2 regions of the Plantactinospora sp. A48 genome follow, and region 1 is predicted to be linked to the other one. Evidence: predicted binding sites of a transcription regulator. Region 1 holds the regulator's gene; the other holds the start of a gene.
The links. Region 1 encodes HrcA, which represses chaperone genes, less so after heat shock. Its sites were predicted from a motif close to GGTTNGCACNCTCNNNNNGAGNGTGCNAACC; they were not measured.
Positions count from the first base shown of each region.

Region 1 (8,564 bases):
GGCGGGCAGGGACGGGCCGGACCGCGCGGCGGGCAGGGACGGGCCGGATCGCGCGGCGGGCAGGGACGGGCCGGATCGCGCGGCGGTTCGCGCTCAACGGGGCCGGACTGCTGGTGGCGCTGTTCGCGGTGTTCCCGGTCTACTGGATGGTCGCCACCTCGCTGAAGTCCAACCAGGACATCTTCGCCGCCACCCCACAGCCGGTGCCGGCCCATCCCACCCTGGCGCACTACCGGGAGATCCTGACCGGCAACCTGATCCCCGGCGTCACCTTCCTGGACTTCTTCGTCAACAGCGCCATCGTGGCCGGGGCGACCGTCCTGCTCAGCGGCCTGGTCGCGCTGCTCGCGGCCACCGCGGTGGCCCGGTTCCGGTTCCGGCTGCGCACCACCTTCCTGATGCTGCTGCTCGTGGTCCAGATGATCCCGCTGGAGGCGCTGGTCATCCCGCTGTTCCTGATGATCCAGCGGCTCGGGCTCTACAACACCCTGCCCAGCCTCATCCTGACGTACCTCGGATTCTCGCTGCCGTTCGCGATCTGGATGCTGCGCGGCTTCGTCGCGGCGGTACCCAGGGAGTTGGAGGAGGCGGCGGCGATCGACGGTGCCAGCCGGCTCCAGACGTACCGCAAGATTCTGCTGCCGTTGGTTGCCCCCGGCCTCGTGGCGACGAGCATCTTCTCCTTCATCACCGCCTGGAACGAGCTGATCTTCGCGCTGACCTTCATCAACGACCAGCAGCGGTACACCCTCCCGGTGGCGATGACCTTCTTCTTCGGTCGGGACGACACGGCGTGGGGATCGGTGATGGCCGCCTCAACCCTGTTCACCCTGCCGGTCATCGTCTTCTTCGTGCTGGTGCAACGCCGGATGGCAGCCGGCCTGGTCGCCGGGGCCGTGAAGGGCTGAGCCGCGTCAGACGGCGAACCCGCCGTCGGCGTTGACGACGGCTCCGGTGACGTACCGGCCGTCGGCGCCGGCCAGGAACGAGACCACGGCCGCGATCTCGTCGGGTACGGCGTAACGGCCCAGCGTGGTCAGCGCGGCGATCGTTTCGGCGTTGGGTCCGTCCGCGGGATTGGCGTCGGTGTCCGTCGGACCCGGATGCACCAGGTTCACGGTGATGCCGCGCGGCCCGAGTTCGCGGGCGAGGCCCTTGGTCATGCCGACCAGGGCGGTCTTGGTCAGCGCGTACAGCGTCATTCCGCCGAACGGGACCCGCTCGGCGATGTTGCTGCCGATGCTGATGATCCGGCCACCGTCACCGAGGTGCCGGGCGGCGGCCCGCGACACCAGGTACGGGGCGCGGACGTTGACGGCGAGGGCACGATCGAGAGCCGCCGCCCCGAGGTCGGTCAGCGGACCCACCGGGAAGGTGGCGGCGTTGTTGACCACGATGTCCAGCCGTCCGAAGTGGTCCACCGCCCCGTCGACCGCGGCCGTCACCGCCGCCTCGTCGCCGCCGTCGGCCCGGACGGCCAGGCAGCGTCGTCCCGACCTTCTGACCTCGTCGGCGACCGCCGCCGCCCGTTCCTCGGCGCGCTCGTAGGTCAGCACCAGGTCCGCACCCTGGGCGGCCAGGCGCCGTACGATCGCCGCTCCGATGCCCCGGCTGCCGCCCGTGACCAGCGCGACCCTGTTCGTCAGTTCGTTCATGCGGTAGAGCCTGGCCGACCGTGGACGGCGCGTCTGGCGACAATCGGACCGGGCGTTGGGCTGCCGCCATTGGGTTAAGCGGGGGCCCTTCCTATACCGAAAGCGATAAAGGTGCCCTTCCTTACCGGAACACCTCGGCGATGACCAGGCCGGTGCTGGGCACGTCGTCGCGGACCGCCGACCAGGTGCCGTCGCCGGCGGTCCACTGGAGATCGGCGAAGCGGACCCGCTTGATTCCGTTGTCGTCGGCGTGCGACACCAGCCAGTGCGCGTACCGCCAGCCGGCCCGGGCGTCACCGGCGGTCAGGGTGAAGCCGGGCGAACGGTCCGGCGTGGAGGCCGTCACGGCACCCCAGTCCAGCGCGACCATGCTGGTCAGCGCGGTCGTCGCGGCGGCACCGCGCAGCGCCGGTTCCCGGGCGACGGTGCAGGCCACCGCGCCGGACGCATCGCCCAGCAGGGCCCGGGAAAGCACCGCGGCATCGTCGGCCCACTGCTGGTACGCCTCGGGGAAAGCCGAGCGCTGCACCCGCTGGGCCGCCTCGGTGATCCGCATGTGCTGCCAACCCCGGACCTTGGCCAGCGCCTTGTAGAACCGCTCGGCCGCGTAGCGCGGATCCCGGATCTGCTGCGGGGTGCCCCAACCCTGGCTGGGTCGCTGCTGGAACAGCCCGACCGAGTCCCGGTCGCCGCCGGTGAGGTTCCGCAGTCGGGACTCCTGAAAGGCGGTCGCCAGCGCCACCACCACGGCCTGCTCCGGCATGTGCCGCCGGATGCCGACCGCGGTGATGGTGGCCGCGTTGGCCATCTGGTCGGGGTCAAGGTTGACCGTGCCCTCGGCCTGTACCACGCAGCCGACCGCCCGGGGGAGTTGCCCCTTCAGCCCGTTGACGCCCGCGTACAGACCACCCACGACCAGCACCGTGACCACCACGGCGACCGCCACCATCGTCCGAGCCCGCAATACGTACCCCCTGCCGACAGGTTCCCCAGCCTACGTCGAACCGGACAGTGAGTTGATTGCACGAACGGTCATTCAGGCGTCGAGTCCCGGTTGGTCGTCGGGCACCCAGCGGGCCGGCCGCTTCTCCCGGAACGCGAGGACACCCTCCCGGCCCTCGTCGGAGCGGAAGTAGTCGACGGAGCGGGCGGACAGCTCGGCCAGTTCGGCGCGCAGGTCGGCGCCGACCGGCCGGCGGAGCAGTTCCTTGGTTCCGGCCAGCGCGTCGGGGGCGCCGCGCACCAGGGCGGCGCAGTACCGCCGTACCGTTCCGGCCAGCTCGTCGGCGGGCACGGCGGCGGTGACCAGCCCGACCCGTTCGGCGCGGACACCGTCGAAGACCTCGCCGGTCAGGTACAGCTCGGCGGCGGCCCGGGGGGCGAGCCGGCGCAGCACGGTGGCGGAGATGACCGCTGGGATGACCCCGAGGCGGACCTCGGTGAACGCGAATGTCGCGGCCGAGGCGCAGACCGCGAGGTCGGCCGCCGCGATCAACCCCAGGCCACCGGCCCGGGCCGGCCCCGCGACCTGGGCCAGCACCGGCTTCGGGCACTCCCAGATCGCCGCCAGCACCTCACCCAGCATCCCGGCCGGCACGGTGCCACTGGCGTACGCCGCCGCGGTCTCCTTGAGGTCGGCGCCCGAGCAGAACACCGGGCCGGTGTGGGCCAGCACGACCACCCGGACCGCGTCGTCGGCGACCGCCACCGCGAGCGTGTCCAGCAGCTGGGTCATCAGCGGGGTGGACAGCGCGTTGCGGTTGTGCGGGCTGTCCAGGGTGAGCGTGGTCACCCCGGCGGCGGTGGACACCCGGATGAGCTGGTCGACGGCCTCAGTCATGCGCGCACAATAGTCGTCATGCCCGGTGCCCTCCCAGATGGTGAACCCGTACCCGACGACGGCGCCCTGCCCCGGGCGGCGCTCGCCGACGTGGGCGGGCGTGGGTTCGGCGTGTACGTCCACGTACCGTTCTGCGCCAGCCGCTGCGGATACTGCGACTTCAACACCTACACCGCGAGCGAGCTGGGCGGCGGCGGGAGCCGCGAGACGTACCCGGATTCGGTGCTGGCCGAGCTGGCGCTGGCCCGGCGGGTGCTCGCGACCGCGCCGCCCCGTCGGGTGGACACGGTCTTCGTGGGCGGCGGCACGCCGACCCTGCTCAGCGCCGACGACCTGGCCCGGATCCTGGACGGCATCGACCAGACCTGGGGGCTCGCGCCCGACGTGGAGGTGACCACCGAGGCCAACCCCGAGTCGGTGACCCCGGAGTCGCTGGCCGCGTTGCGGGCGGCCGGCTACAACCGGATCTCCCTGGGCATGCAGTCGGCCGCGCCGGGGGTGCTGGCCGTGCTGGACCGCAGGCACCGGCCGGGGCGGGCCACCGCCGCCGCCCGGGAGGCCCGGGAGGCCGGGTTCGCGCACGTCAACCTGGATCTGATCTACGGAACCCCGGGGGAGAGTCCGGAGGACTTCGCCGAGTCGCTGGCCCAGGCGACAGCCGCGGGAGTCGACCATGTCAGCGCGTACTCGCTGATCGTCGAGGACGGCACCCGGCTGGCGGCCCGGGTGCGTCGCGGGGAGCTGCCGTACCCGTCCGACGACGTGGCCGCGGACCGCTACCTGGCGGCGGAGGCCGCGCTGTCGGCCGCCGGCTTCGGCTGGTACGAGGTGTCCAACTGGGCCACCTCGCCGGCGGCCCGCTGCCGGCACAACCTGCTCTACTGGACGGGCGCGGACTGGTGGGGCCTCGGCCCGGGGGCGCACAGCCACGTCGGCGGCGTGCGCTGGTGGAACGTCAAACACCCCACGGCGTACGCGAAGCGGCTGGCCTCGGGCCGCTCACCGGGACAGGGCCGGGAGGTGTTGACCGAGGCGGACCGGCGGACCGAGGACGTGATGCTGCGGCTGCGGCTGGCCGACGGGCTGCCACTGGCGACGCTGGACGAGTCGGGGCGGGCGGCGGCGAAGCGGGCGCTGACGGACGGCCTGCTCGAACCGGCGCCGTACGCCACCGACCAGGCCGTGCTCACGCTGCGCGGCCGGCTCCTCGCCGACGCCGTCGTGCGCGACCTCCTCCCCTGAGTCCCGGTCCGGTTTCCCGCGCGGTCAGCGCTTCACGAAGTCGTAGCTGGCCGGGTAGCGGTAGAGCTGACCCTCGTTGGCCTTGACGCCGCCGATGATGCCGAAGATCACCGGTACCAGCCAGACCAGCAGCGGGATGAAGAACAACAGCCCGCAGGTGATCCCGGCGACCACCCAGCCGAGCGCGACCGCGACCGCCCAGGTGATCTGGAAGTTCAGCGCGCCGATCGAGTGGGCCCGAACCGCCGGCGACTGCTGACCCCGCCCCATCAGGGCGACCAGCGGGGCGACCCAGCCGAGCAGACCGCCACCGACCACCACCCCGACCGGACCGCCGAAGTGCGCCACCAGCGCCCAGACCCGGTCGTCGTTGCTGGCGTACCCGCCGGGGACCGGGCCGCCGTATCCGCCGGGGCCGCTGCCTGGGCCGTACCCGCCGGGGCCGCTGCCTGGGCCGTATCCGCCGGGGCCGCTACCCGGGCCGTATCCGCCGGGGCCGTACCCGCCGCCCGGCGGATATCCGGGCCCACCGGGACCCTCGGGGCCACCGGGGCCGGGGCTTCCGCCGTAGCCCCCGGTCGGTGGTTGCGGGGCGTCGCCGGGTGGGTAGCTGCCGCCCGGCGGCGGATATCCGGCGGCCGGGGGAGCCGAAGCCGGGGGCTCGGGGTCCGGGGCGGCGGAGGGGGCCGGAAAAGCGGAAGTCGGGGATGCGGAGGACGGCGCCTGTGGTGGAAGCTGAGCGGTGGGGTCCGCGGACTCGTCGCCGGAACCGGGCGCGGCCGGTGGGCGAGGTGGTTCGGTCATGGGGTCACGGTAGGGGGCCCGCGCACCTCGCGCCAGCACCCCCGGATCGCCCGGCGTCGACCCGTGGGTGGCGGTTTCGGGCGCGGTGCGGAAAGCGATGATCGCGGTGACGGGACCGGGCGTCGTAGACTGGCACTCGCTACAGTCGAGTGCCAGGCACAGGTGTCGGCGGTCGGGAGGTGAAGATGGGTCTCGACGAACGCAAGCTCGACGTCCTGCGGGCGATCGTGGAGGACTACGTCGCCACCCAGGAGCCGGTCGGCAGTCGGGCGCTGGTCGAACGGCACCAGCTCGGTGTGTCGCCCGCCACGGTCCGCAACGACATGGCCGTGCTGGAGGAGGAGGGCTACATCCGGCAGCCACACACCAGCGCGGGCCGGGTGCCCACCGACCGGGGCTACCGGCTCTTCGTCGACCGGTTGTCCCGGGTCAAACCGCTCAGCCCGGCCGAGCGCCGGGCGATCGAGCGGTTCCTGGTGGGCGCGGTCGACCTGGACGACGTGGTGCACCGGACCGTACGCCTGCTGGCCCAGCTCACCCGCCAGGTCGCCGTGGTGCAGTACCCGAGCCTGGCCCGGTCCTCCGTGCGGCATCTGGAACTGGTGTCGATCTCCACCACCCGGCTGATGCTGGTGATGATCGCCGACACCGGCCGGGTCGAGCAGCGGTTGGTGGAACTGCCCGGTCCGGTGCCGGCCGAGGATGTGCTCGACCTGCGGCGGCTGGTCAACGAGAAACTGGTCGGGACCAAGCTGTCCGACACACCCCCACTGGTGCAGGCCCTCGTCGACGAGGCGGTGCCGCGCCTGCGGATGGCCATGGCCACGCTCGCCAGCGTGTTGCTGGAGACACTTGTCGAACGGCACGAGGAGCGGATCGCGCTGGCCGGAACGGCCAACCTGACCCGGGCCGGGCTGCTCGACTTCCAGGGGTCACTGCGACCCATCCTGGAAGCGTTGGAGGAGGAGGTCATCCTGCTCAAGCTGATCGGGGAGGCGGAGCCGAGCATGACCCGGGTCCGGATCGGCGACGAGAACGAGATCGACAATCTGCGGGCCGCGTCAGTGGTCAGCACCGGCTACGGCCCGGGTGCGACCATCGTGGGCGGGCTGGGTGTGCTGGGACCGACCCGGATGGATTACCCCGGCACGATCGCCACTGTGCGTGCCGTGGCACGCTACGTGGGTGACCTGCTGGCGCAGAACTGAACCGACCTGCCGACCGGCGGCCGACGCGAGATCGACATGGGGACACGGAACGCAGTGACCAGGGACTACTACGGGATCCTCGGCGTGAGCCGGGACGCCTCGGATGACGAGATCAAGCGCGCCTACCGCAAGTTGGCGCGGCAGTACCACCCGGACGTCAACCCGGACCCGGCGGCGCACGACCGCTTCAAGGAGATCAACGCCGCGTACGAGGTCCTCTCCGACGACCAGAAGCGGCAGATCGTCGACCTGGGTGGCGACCCGCTCGCCCCCGGCGGGGGTGGCGGGGCCGGCCCGGGCGGCGCCGGACCGTTCGTCGGGTTCCAGGACATCATGGACGCCTTCTTCGGTGCGGCGGGCGGCGGCGCGGGTCGTGGGCCACGGCCCCGGACCCGGCCCGGCTCGGACGCGATCCTGCGGCTCGAACTCGACCTGCACGAGACCGCGTTCGGGGTCGAGGCGCCGATCACCGTGGACACGGCGGTGCTCTGCACCACCTGCTCGGGGGCGGGCACGGCGGCCGGCACCCACCTGGCCACCTGCGAGACGTGCGGCGGTCGGGGTGAGGTCCAGTCGGTGCAGCGCACCTTCCTGGGCCAGGTGGTGTCGTCCCGGCCGTGCGCGGTCTGCCAGGGCTACGGGACGATCATCCCGCACCCCTGTCCCACCTGCGCCGGTGACGGCCGGGTCCGGACCCGCCGGTCGCTCACCGTCAAGATCCCGGCCGGGGTCGAGGACGGGATGCGGATCCGGCTGGCCCAGCAGGGCGAGGTGGGCCCCGGCGGCGGCACGGCGGGTGACCTGTACGTCGAGATCCACGAGCGACCGCACGACGTCTACTCGCGAAAGGGCGACGACCTGCACTGCCGGGTCACCGTTCCGATGACGGCGGCGGCGCTGGGGACCCGACTGACGATCAAGACGCTGGACAGCGAGGAACCGGTCGACGTGAAGGCGGGCACCCAGCCGGGCAGCACCCTGCGGCTGCGGGCCCGGGGCGTACCGCACCTGCGCGGCACCGGTCGGGGCGACCTCTACGTCCACCTGGACGTGCGTACCCCCACCAAACTCGACGCCGACCAGGAGCGGATGCTGCGCGACTTCGCCAAGACCCGGGGCGAGGAGGTCGCCGAGCTGACCAAGCAGGGCGGGTTCTTCTCCCGGATGCGGGACGCCTTCAACGGCCACGCCTGACCGGTACCGATGAGCGCGCCGTTGTTCCTGGTCGAGGCGTTGCCCGACGGTGAGACGTACCTGCTCGACGGTCCGGAGGGGCACCACGCGGCGACCGTGCAGCGGCTGCGGCCGGGCGAGGAACTGCTGCTCGCGGACGGGCGGGGTGGCACGGCCGGCGCGGTGGTCCGGGCCGTCGGCCGGGGCAGTCTTGAGCTGTCCGTCACCACCCGCTGGTACGCCGAGCCGCCCGACCCTCGGCTCGTGGTCGCGCAGGGGATCGCCAAGGGAGACCGGGGCGAGCTGGCGGTGCAGGCGATGACCGAGGTGGGTGTCGACGAGATCGTTCCGTGGGCGGCCGCCCGTTCGGTCGCGCAGTGGCGTGGCGACCGGGGCGACCGGGCCCGCCAGAAGTGGGTGGCCACGGCCCGGGAGGCGGCCAAGCAGTCCCGCCGGCCGTGGCTGCCGGTGGTTTCCGGCGACCCGGACTGCTCCACCGGGGGGCTCGCTGCCCGGCTGTCCGGCGCGAGCGCCGCGGTGGTGCTGCACGAGGAGGCCACCGAGCGGCTCACCGCGCTCGACCTGCCGCCAGGTGGGGAGATCATCCTGGTGGTGGGGCCCGAGGGTGGCATCACCCCGGAC
Region 1 is NZ_JBTIXF010000018.1:87,749-96,312, reverse strand. Features, by position in the region: gene ACXN5W_RS12780 (carbohydrate ABC transporter permease) at 75-908, shown strand; gene ACXN5W_RS12775 (SDR family NAD(P)-dependent oxidoreductase) at 915-1,655, opposite strand; gene ACXN5W_RS12770 (hypothetical protein) at 1,777-2,604, opposite strand; gene ACXN5W_RS12765 (enoyl-CoA hydratase-related protein) at 2,692-3,495, opposite strand; gene hemW (radical SAM family heme chaperone HemW) at 3,514-4,737, shown strand; gene ACXN5W_RS12755 (DUF4870 domain-containing protein) at 4,762-5,541, opposite strand; gene hrcA (heat-inducible transcriptional repressor HrcA) at 5,727-6,749, shown strand; gene dnaJ (molecular chaperone DnaJ) at 6,804-7,943, shown strand; gene ACXN5W_RS12740 (16S rRNA (uracil(1498)-N(3))-methyltransferase) at 7,953-8,564, shown strand, end outside.

Region 2 (8,564 bases), on a different contig from region 1:
GGCGCGGGCGCGACGGTCGCGGCCGTGTTCGTCGGGCTGTGGGCGGTGGCGGTCGCCGTGGCCAGCCAGACACTCGGTTGGCTGGTGGACCAGGTGCTGCTGGTGGGCGAGCTGACGGCCCCGGCCTGGACCCGGCCGCTGCCGGCGGTCGTGTCCGCCGTCCTGACCGGCGTACCGGCGGTCCTGCTGGCCCGGATTCCGCGCTCCGCGGGGGTCCGGGCGGCCGGTCGAACCTGGCTGTACGGTTCGGTCGCGCTCGGAGCTCTGGGGCTGCTCCGGCTCGTCCCCACGACCTGGTCGGAGCTGTACCTGGCCGCCCTCGCCATCGTGTCCGCCCTCGCGGCCCGGACGATCGCCCGGCTCCGGCCGGCGCCGCCGAAGCCGGGCCAACCCAGCCTGGTCAGGGCGGGCGCGGTCGAACCCGGCCCGCTCGAACCCGGGCTGGTCAAGCCCAACCCGGCCGGGTCCGGCCCGCTCGAACCGGGGCTGGTCGAGCCCGGACCGGCCGGACGGTCCTGGCTGCCGCCCGCGCCCGTCGGCCTGGCGACCGCGGCCGGGCTGCTGGTACTGCTGCCCTGGACGCTCGCCGGGGGTCTGGGTGGCGCGCTGGAAACCGTGCTCGCAGGCGTGGCGGCGGTCGCCGTCGGCTGGCTGGGCAGTGCCCTGCTCGCCCCGGCCCGCCGGCCCGGCTACACCCGGCGTAGGGACGGGACGCCCGCCGGACCGGCGCGCACGGTGCTGCTGGCCGGCCTGGTCGGCGGGGTGGGCCTGACGCTGCTGGCGGCCGGCACCGGGCAGGACGGGACGCAGCTCGCCGAGCTGCTGGTGCTGCCGCCGCTCGGCTTCACCGCCGCCGCGCTGGCGGTGCTGGCCGCCCGGTCCCGGGCCGGCGCGACCGCCGCGGTCGGAGTGCTGCTGGGGCTCGCGGCGGCCGGCCCGCTGGCCTTCGCCGATCCCGAGGAGATCTCGCTGCTGCTGGTCGAAGGCCGGGACGTACCGTTCTGGGTCGCGGTGGCCGCCGCCGGGTCGCTGGGGCTCGCGCTGCTGCTGGGACTCGGCTACGGCGCCGGCTTCGCCCGCCGCCGGGTCGTGCTGCCCGGCCGCGGGACCGGGGCGATCGCCGCCGGCCTGCTACTGGTTGCCACGATCGGCGGGTACGTCGGCGCGGGCCAACCAGGTCTGCACGGCGAGCGGCTGTTCGTGATCCTCAAGCAGCAGGCGGACCTGTCCGGGGTGGACGCCACCCGGACCGGTCCGCAGGGACGTGCCGAGCGGGGTCGAGACGTGTACCGGGCGCTGGTGGCGCAGGCCGAAAGTTCTCAGGCGGGTCTGCGGCGGAAGCTGGACCGGCTGCACCTGGCCTACACGCCGTACTACCTGGTCAACGCCATCGAGGTGGACGGCGGGCCGGCGACCCGGGCCTGGTTGTCGCGCCGTCCCGAGGTGGATCGGGTGCTGCTCAGCCAGGAGCTGAGGCCACTGCCCGAGCCGGTCCGACCGCGGCACGGCTCGTTGTCGGCGCCCGCGCAGACGCCGTGGAACATCTCGATGATCGGCGCGGACCGGGTACGCACCGGGCTCGGCGTGGACGGCTCGGGCATCGTGGTCGGCAGCTCCGACTCCGGCGTGGATGGCGGACATCCCGCACTGGCCGGCAACTTCCGAGGCGGCGACGACTCCTGGTACGACCCCTGGAACGGCACCAGCCGGCCCACCGACGGCGGCGGGCACGGCACCCACACGTTGGGCACCGCTGTCGGTGGCGAACAGGTCGGCGTGGCACCCGGCGCCCGGTGGATCGCCTGCGTGAACCTGGATCGCAACCTCGGCAATCCAGCGCGCTACCTCGACTGTCTCCAGTTCATGCTGGCGCCGTTCCCGGTCGGGGGCGATCCGTTCACCGACGGCCGACCGGAGCGGGCGGCTCAGGTGCTCACCAACTCCTGGGGTTGTCCGCCGATCGAAGGTTGCGACCCGACAGCCCTGCGACCCGCGACCGCGGCGCTCGCCGCCGCCGGCATCTTCGTGGTGGTGGCGGCCGGCAACACGGGTCCGCGCTGCGGTTCGATCAGCGATCCCCCGGCACCGTACGACGATGTGTTGACAATCGGTGCGGTGAACCGGCAGCGTCGGGTGACCGCCTTCTCCAGCCGTGGCCCGGCGGCAGGTGGCAGGGACAAGCCGGATCTGGTGGCTCCGGGCGCCGCGGTGTTGTCGGCGCTGCCGGGCGGCGGGTACGGCACCCTGGACGGCACCTCGATGGCCACCCCGCACGTCGCCGGAGTGGTCGCGCTGATCTGGTCGGCCAACCCGACCCTGATCGGCGACCTGACCCGGACCCGGCGAATCCTCGCCGACACCGCCACCCCGGTGAACCCACCCGCCAGCATCGGCCCCCCGAACAGCGATCGAACGGACCGACCGGGCAGCACGGACAGCACGGACAGCACGGACAGCACGGACAAGGACCGAACGGACCGACCGGGCAGCACGGGCACCGACCGGTCGGGCAGCCGCTGCGCGATCGGTCCGGACGCGAGCGGTGCGGGTCTGGTTGACGCGTATGCCGCGGTCCGAGCCGTGAGGTGAGGGCGAGGGCTTCTGACGAGTTGAGGGGTCCTTCGCAAGTGGAGGATCCTTGGTGACGGTGCGTGAGTTTCATCGGGTCGGTGTGCCGACCTGATGTCCATGTCTGAGAGGCACATATATGACTCGCAGACATGGGCGCCTAAAAGGGTCTGGCTCGTCGTCGCCGTTACCGGTTGTGACTGGATGAGGTTGGCGGGCTGTGGTGGGGTGGGTCGCCTGCTGGCGCCGGTCCCGTGGTGGTGAGGTGGCTCGTTGGCGGGCCGGTCCGGTGGGAGTTTCGGGTGTGGGGATGCTGCTGGCCGGGCCCCGGGGGTGGGGTCCGGCCAGCAGCGTGGTGGTGTGGGTGTGGGGTTGGTTGGGGTGGGTCAGCTGTTCCAGTAGTGGGTGACCAGGTCGGTGGCCTGGGTTTCCCATTGGGCGTAGGCGTCGGGGTAGGCCGAGACCTGAACCTTCTGGGCGGCGTCGGTCAGGGGCAGGTTGTGCCAGTCGGGGACGTCCTTGAGGGCCTTCTGGAAGGCGGTGGTGGCGTATTCGGGGTTGGTGATCTGCTCGGGTGTGCCCCAGCCGGAGGTGGGACGCTGTTGGAACAGGCCCAGGGAGTCGTGGTCGTTGGCGTCGCCGAGGTCGCCGAGGTTCTGGAGTTTGGATTCCTGCAGGGCGGTGGCGATGGAGATGACGGCGGCGCGCTGGTCCAGGCCGTTGTGCTTGGTGGCGGCGATGATCGCCTTGGCGTTGGTCGTCTGCTCGTCGGTCAGGTCGATGTGACTCTGTGCGCCCTGCGGCGACGAGGCGGCGGTGGGTTGGCCGGCGGTGGCGACCGCAGCAGCAGTCGTGTGGGCGGTGGTGGGGGTGGCGAGGGCGGTGGTGACGGGGCCGGCGATCAGTCCGCCGGTGATGCTCAGACCGGCGATGCTCAGCAGGCTCTTACGCAGCAGGGTGTTACGCAGGATCGTGTTCATGGTGGGGGCTCCAATCCACAAGGGGGTTGGGGGAGACGCCGACGCACACGCGGGCACGCAGGGCCACGCGGACGCGGGCAAGAAGATCAGGGGGAAACTCGAACCGGGGGGATGACTCGACCCGTGGTTCACGCAGGCCGGGGGCGCTGCTCACGCTCTCGGGCGAACCCGGTACAACGACCGGCCCGCCCCCGGCATTCCCGGCCGGAGCAGGCACCACGGGCCGCTCACAGACCGACCGCGACTTCCAGGACCTCGTCGCGCCGCGTGGACCCAAGGGCGCTGCCGGTACTCGGTCGTACGGTGGATGTAACCACCGCCCGGCCCCCGGGATTCCACCCGAGCCGTGTCGCCCGTCACCCCAAAACCAGACAATCCGGTACGTTATTCCGGCGCGATCCGGACATGCCGACCGGACGACACCTCCGGCGTTCAATGCGGACCTGGAACCGCCCTGCTCCGCCAGCTCCGTGACTGCCGGCGTCGGGCTCAGTTCGCCAGGTTTCGACCCGGATGTCCGTGCCGAGGCCGTCGCGCCCGGATGGGATGCAGTGGGATGTTGTGCTCCCTGCCAGGCCAACCGGTCCGCAGTCCAGTGCGAGGCCGCAGGCGGGTCAGCTCCACAACGGGACGAACGGGAGTCATGATCCGATAGCGCCATTCGCCGCTTCGTCCGGCGTTGGCCGCCCTACCGTTGCCTCGGGGGTGTTCGACCATGACAACGCACCAGGAGACGCCCGACGACCCGATCGGGGCACCACCGGGACCGGCCCTGGATCGGCCGGCCATGGATCGACTCGACCTCGGTGACGTCGACCAGTTGGCTGAGGCTGACGGTTCGGATCAGGAGCCGCCGGCTGAGGTGGCGGAGCTGGTCGACGCTCCCGTACCCGCTCCGGAGCCGACTCCGGAGTGATGCGGACGGCCACCGGCGTGGGTCCGGCTGACGCGGCCGAGCCGGCCGGGCCCAGTGGACCCGACCGGCTCGGCCGTGATGGTGCTCGTGGAACTCGCGTTCCGGGGTGGACTCAGAAGTCCATGTCCCCGCCGCCCGGGGCGGCCGGTGCGGCCGGGGTCTTCTCCGGCTTGTCCGCGACAACGGCCTCGGTGGTGAGGAACAGGGCCGCGATCGATGCTGCGTTCTGCAGCGCCGACCGGGTGACCTTGGCCGGGTCGATGATGCCGGCCTGGAGCAGGTCGACGTACTCGCCGGTCGCGGCGTTCAGGCCGTGACCGGGGTCGAGGTTGCGAACCCGCTCGACCACGACGCCACCCTCAAGACCGGCGTTGACGGCGATCTGCCGCAGCGGGGCGTCCAGCGCGATCTTGACGATCTGCGCGCCGGTCGCCTCGTCACCGGTCAGGTCCAGCTTCTCGAAGGCGGTCTTGCCGGCCTGGACCAGCGCGACGCCACCACCCGGGACGATGCCCTCCTCGACGGCCGCCTTCGCGTTACGCACGGCGTCCTCGATGCGGTGCTTGCGCTCCTTCAGCTCGACCTCGGTGGCCGCGCCGACCTTGATCACCGCAACACCGCCGGCCAGCTTGGCCAGGCGCTCCTGCAGCTTCTCCCGGTCGTAGTCGGAGTCGCTCTTCTCGATCTCGGCGCGGATCTGGTTCACCCGGCCGTTGATCTGCTCGGCGTCGCCGGCACCCTCGACCATGGTGGTCTCGTCCTTGGTCACCACGACCTTGCGGGCACGGCCCAGCATGTCGATGCCCACGGCGTCCAGCTTGAGGCCGACCTCTTCGCTGATGACCTGGCCACCGGTGAGGATGGCGATGTCGGTCAGCATGGCCTTGCGGCGGTCACCGAAGCCCGGCGCCTTCACGGCGACCGACTTGAAGGTGCCACGCACCTTGTTGACGACCAGGGTGGCCAGGGCCTCGCCCTCGACGTCCTCGGCGATGATGACCAGCGGCTTGCCCGACTGCATGACCTTCTCGAGGATCGGCAGCAGGTCCTTGACCGACGAGATCTTGCTGTTCACGATCAGCACGTAGGGGTCGTCGAGGACGGCCTCCATACGCTCCGCGTCGGTCCAGAAGTAGGGCGAGATGTAGCCCTTGTCGAAGCGCATACCCTCGGTGAGCTCAAGCTCCAGGCCGAAGGTGTTGCTCTCCTCGACGGTGATGACGCCTTCCTTGCCGACCTTGTCCATCGCCTCGGCGATGATCTCCCCGACGCTGGTGTCACCGGCGGAGATGGAGGCGGTGGAGGCGATCTGCTCCTTGGTCTCGATGTCCTTGGCGAGCTTGGACAGCTCCTCGGACACGTTCGCGACGGCGGCCTCGATGCCCCGCTTCAGGGCCATCGGGTTCGCGCCGGCCGCGACGTTGCGCAGGCCCTCCCGAACCAGCGCCTGGGCCAGGACGGTCGCCGTCGTCGTGCCGTCACCGGCCACGTCGTCGGTCTTCTTGGCGACCTCCTTGACCAGCTCGGCGCCGATCTTCTCGTACGGGTCCTCGAGCTCGATCTCCTTGGCGATGCTCACACCATCGTTGGTGATGGTGGGCGCGCCCCACTTCTTCTCGAGCACGACGTTGCGGCCCTTGGGGCCGAGGGTCACCCTGACGGCGTCAGCGAGCTGGTTCATGCCCCGCTCGAGGCCGCGGCGCGCCTCTTCGTCGAACGCGATCATCTTGGCCATACGGCGTTGTCCTCCTGGACACTCGCGGCCGCCCGGGACCGGTTGGCCCGAACCTGCCGCCTGACTACGCACCTTCGGACGTCACTACTGCGCTTGTTCGCGGCGTCGCCGGCACCTGTGGTGCTCGGTCGACTCCGACGCACAAGGCGACAGTGACGTCCGTCGGCCGGGCGGACAGCCCGCGACGACCGGCCATGTGCCGCGTCTCCCCGTTCCTCCGGGTCCTCGCGACCGTGGCCCTACCGCCCCGACCATTGGCACTCACACTACGCGAGTGCCAATCCCTTGTTTAGCACTCTCCCCCATCGAGTGCAAGCGCCTACCGAGCAGATCAGTCCAGTTCGTCCGCGAGTTGGCCGGCGTTCACCGGCGCCTCCACAGCCCGCTGTTCGGCGTACGTGATCACCAGCCCGATCAGCACGAGAAGGTAGATCGGGGCGTAGAGCAGCCCCACCAGCACGGTCGTCAGGACGAACACGGGTGAGAAGGCCGGCACGCCGGTTGGCCCGGTTCCACCTGTCGCCTGCCCGATCACCTGGATGATCACGACCACCACGCCACCGGCCAGGGCCAGTCCGACCACCGTCGCCACTCGACCGAGCACCATGCCAAACCGGGCATGGACCATGCCGAACGAGCGGGAGATCGGGTTGACGCGCTCGAAGAGGTAGACCGGGCCGGCGAGGCTGAGCGCGAACCCGAGATAGACGGCGGGCAGGAAACAGGCGCAGAATCCGGCCAGCACGATCACGTCGCAGAGCAGGTACCAGCCCCAGAGGGCAGGTGCCCGACGCAGGCCGTAGCGGAACGCCGCTCCGATCGCCGCCGGGTGACCGGCCGCCTGCCGGGCGAGGATCCATGTTCCGCCCGCCCAGCCGACCGCCTGGACGAGGCTCATCACGACGGCGGCGGCCAGCACGACACCCTCGTAGGCCAGCAGTTCCCGCAGCAGGGCCGCGGCCTCACCCGGGTCGGCCCCAGCCATGGGAGTGGGCCCCCCGGTCATGGACGCCGGCGTGTAGAGCGGTGACAGCAGGCCGAAGACGATCGCCGGCAACGCCCCGGTGATCAGTATGAGGACCACCAGCGGACGCCAGCTCCGCTGGGCCGCCGACCAGCACCGGGCGAACCAGCCGCCCATCCCGGCACCGGGCGGATTCACCAGCGGGTCGTTCCAGTCATACCCCACCGGCCAACCTCCGGGGTACGCCCAACCAGCCGCGGCGGGTTGGGCCCAGCCGCCGTGGGCAGGCCAGCCGGCAACACCCGGTTGACCCACGTCGCCTGGTACGCCGCCGGGAGCCGGGTGCGGCCAGCCGGATGACCCGACCGGATCGTCGCCGACCCGCATCGGTGAGGCCGGCGGCTGCGTTCCGGGTGCCGACGGCAGCCCGGAAGCCGGCTGCGGTTCAGGCGCCGACGCGTCCGGCACACCGGACCGGGAAGCCGGTCCCTCCGCAGGCGGGTACGACTGGTCTGGTGACTCGCTCACATGGGCTCCTCGGCGACTGATGTGGGCACGATCTTCCCGGATCGTCTGCCCACGCCGCTGCCCTGGGGGCCGCGCCGAGGAGGCCGGTTCAGGCTATGAGGCGGACCTGCTCGGCCTGCGGGCCCTTCTGCCCCTGCGCGATCTCGAACTCGACGCGCTGTCCGTCGTCGAGGGCCTTGTAACCGTCCATCTGGATCGCGGAGAAGTGGACGAACACGTCCTGCCCACCGTCGACGGCGATGAACCCGTAGCCCTTTTCGCTGTTGAACCACTTCACGGTGCCCTGTGCCACGGTGCACTTCCTCACTTCGATGACGCGGGGTCCTGAGGACCACGGTCCAGCCTGCGCCGAGCCGCGCCGCCGGACGAATGACCCGTGGCGGGCCTTCGAAACCGGCGGCCGAAATCGCACGCTACACGAGGCGTGACGAGCGCGCACTACCACAAAACGGACGGGGGCCAGACCTGTTCCAGGACAGGCCGACAGCGCAGCGAAACCAGCGCCCGGACCAGGCCCGGAAGGCAGTCCCATAGATGAGACTCGAAATCTTGGGACCCGGACGAGGCCGATCCGACGGTCCCTGACACCACTGGAGAGCCGTACCGGACTCCGCCGGTGACCCGACCGGGTTGCCGGCGCCGGACGTCACCGGTAGGCATGCACACATGACGAGCGCCCGCGCCGCGAGGCCGGCCACCCACACCCACCAGCCCGGGCCCGATCCGGCCCACCCCTCCAGGCCGGCCTGCCCCTCCGGGTCCCACCCGGCCCGCCCCTCCGGAGCCGACCCGGCCTGCCACTCCGGGTCCGACCCGGCCCACCGCACCGGAGCCGACCGTGCCCACCGCACCGGAGCCGGCCCGGCTCGGCGA
Region 2 is NZ_JBTIXF010000008.1:68,730-77,293, reverse strand. Features, by position in the region: gene ACXN5W_RS06725 (S8 family serine peptidase) at 1-2,589, shown strand, start outside; gene ACXN5W_RS06720 (hypothetical protein) at 2,955-3,548, opposite strand; gene ACXN5W_RS06715 (hypothetical protein) at 4,264-4,464, shown strand; gene groL (chaperonin GroEL) at 4,577-6,199, opposite strand; gene ACXN5W_RS06705 (hypothetical protein) at 6,531-7,388, opposite strand; gene ACXN5W_RS06700 (cold-shock protein) at 7,780-7,983, opposite strand; gene ACXN5W_RS06695 (hypothetical protein) at 8,530-8,564, shown strand, end outside.
Region 2: the regulator HrcA is predicted to act here: its motif matches at 6,452-6,482, upstream of groL (chaperonin GroEL).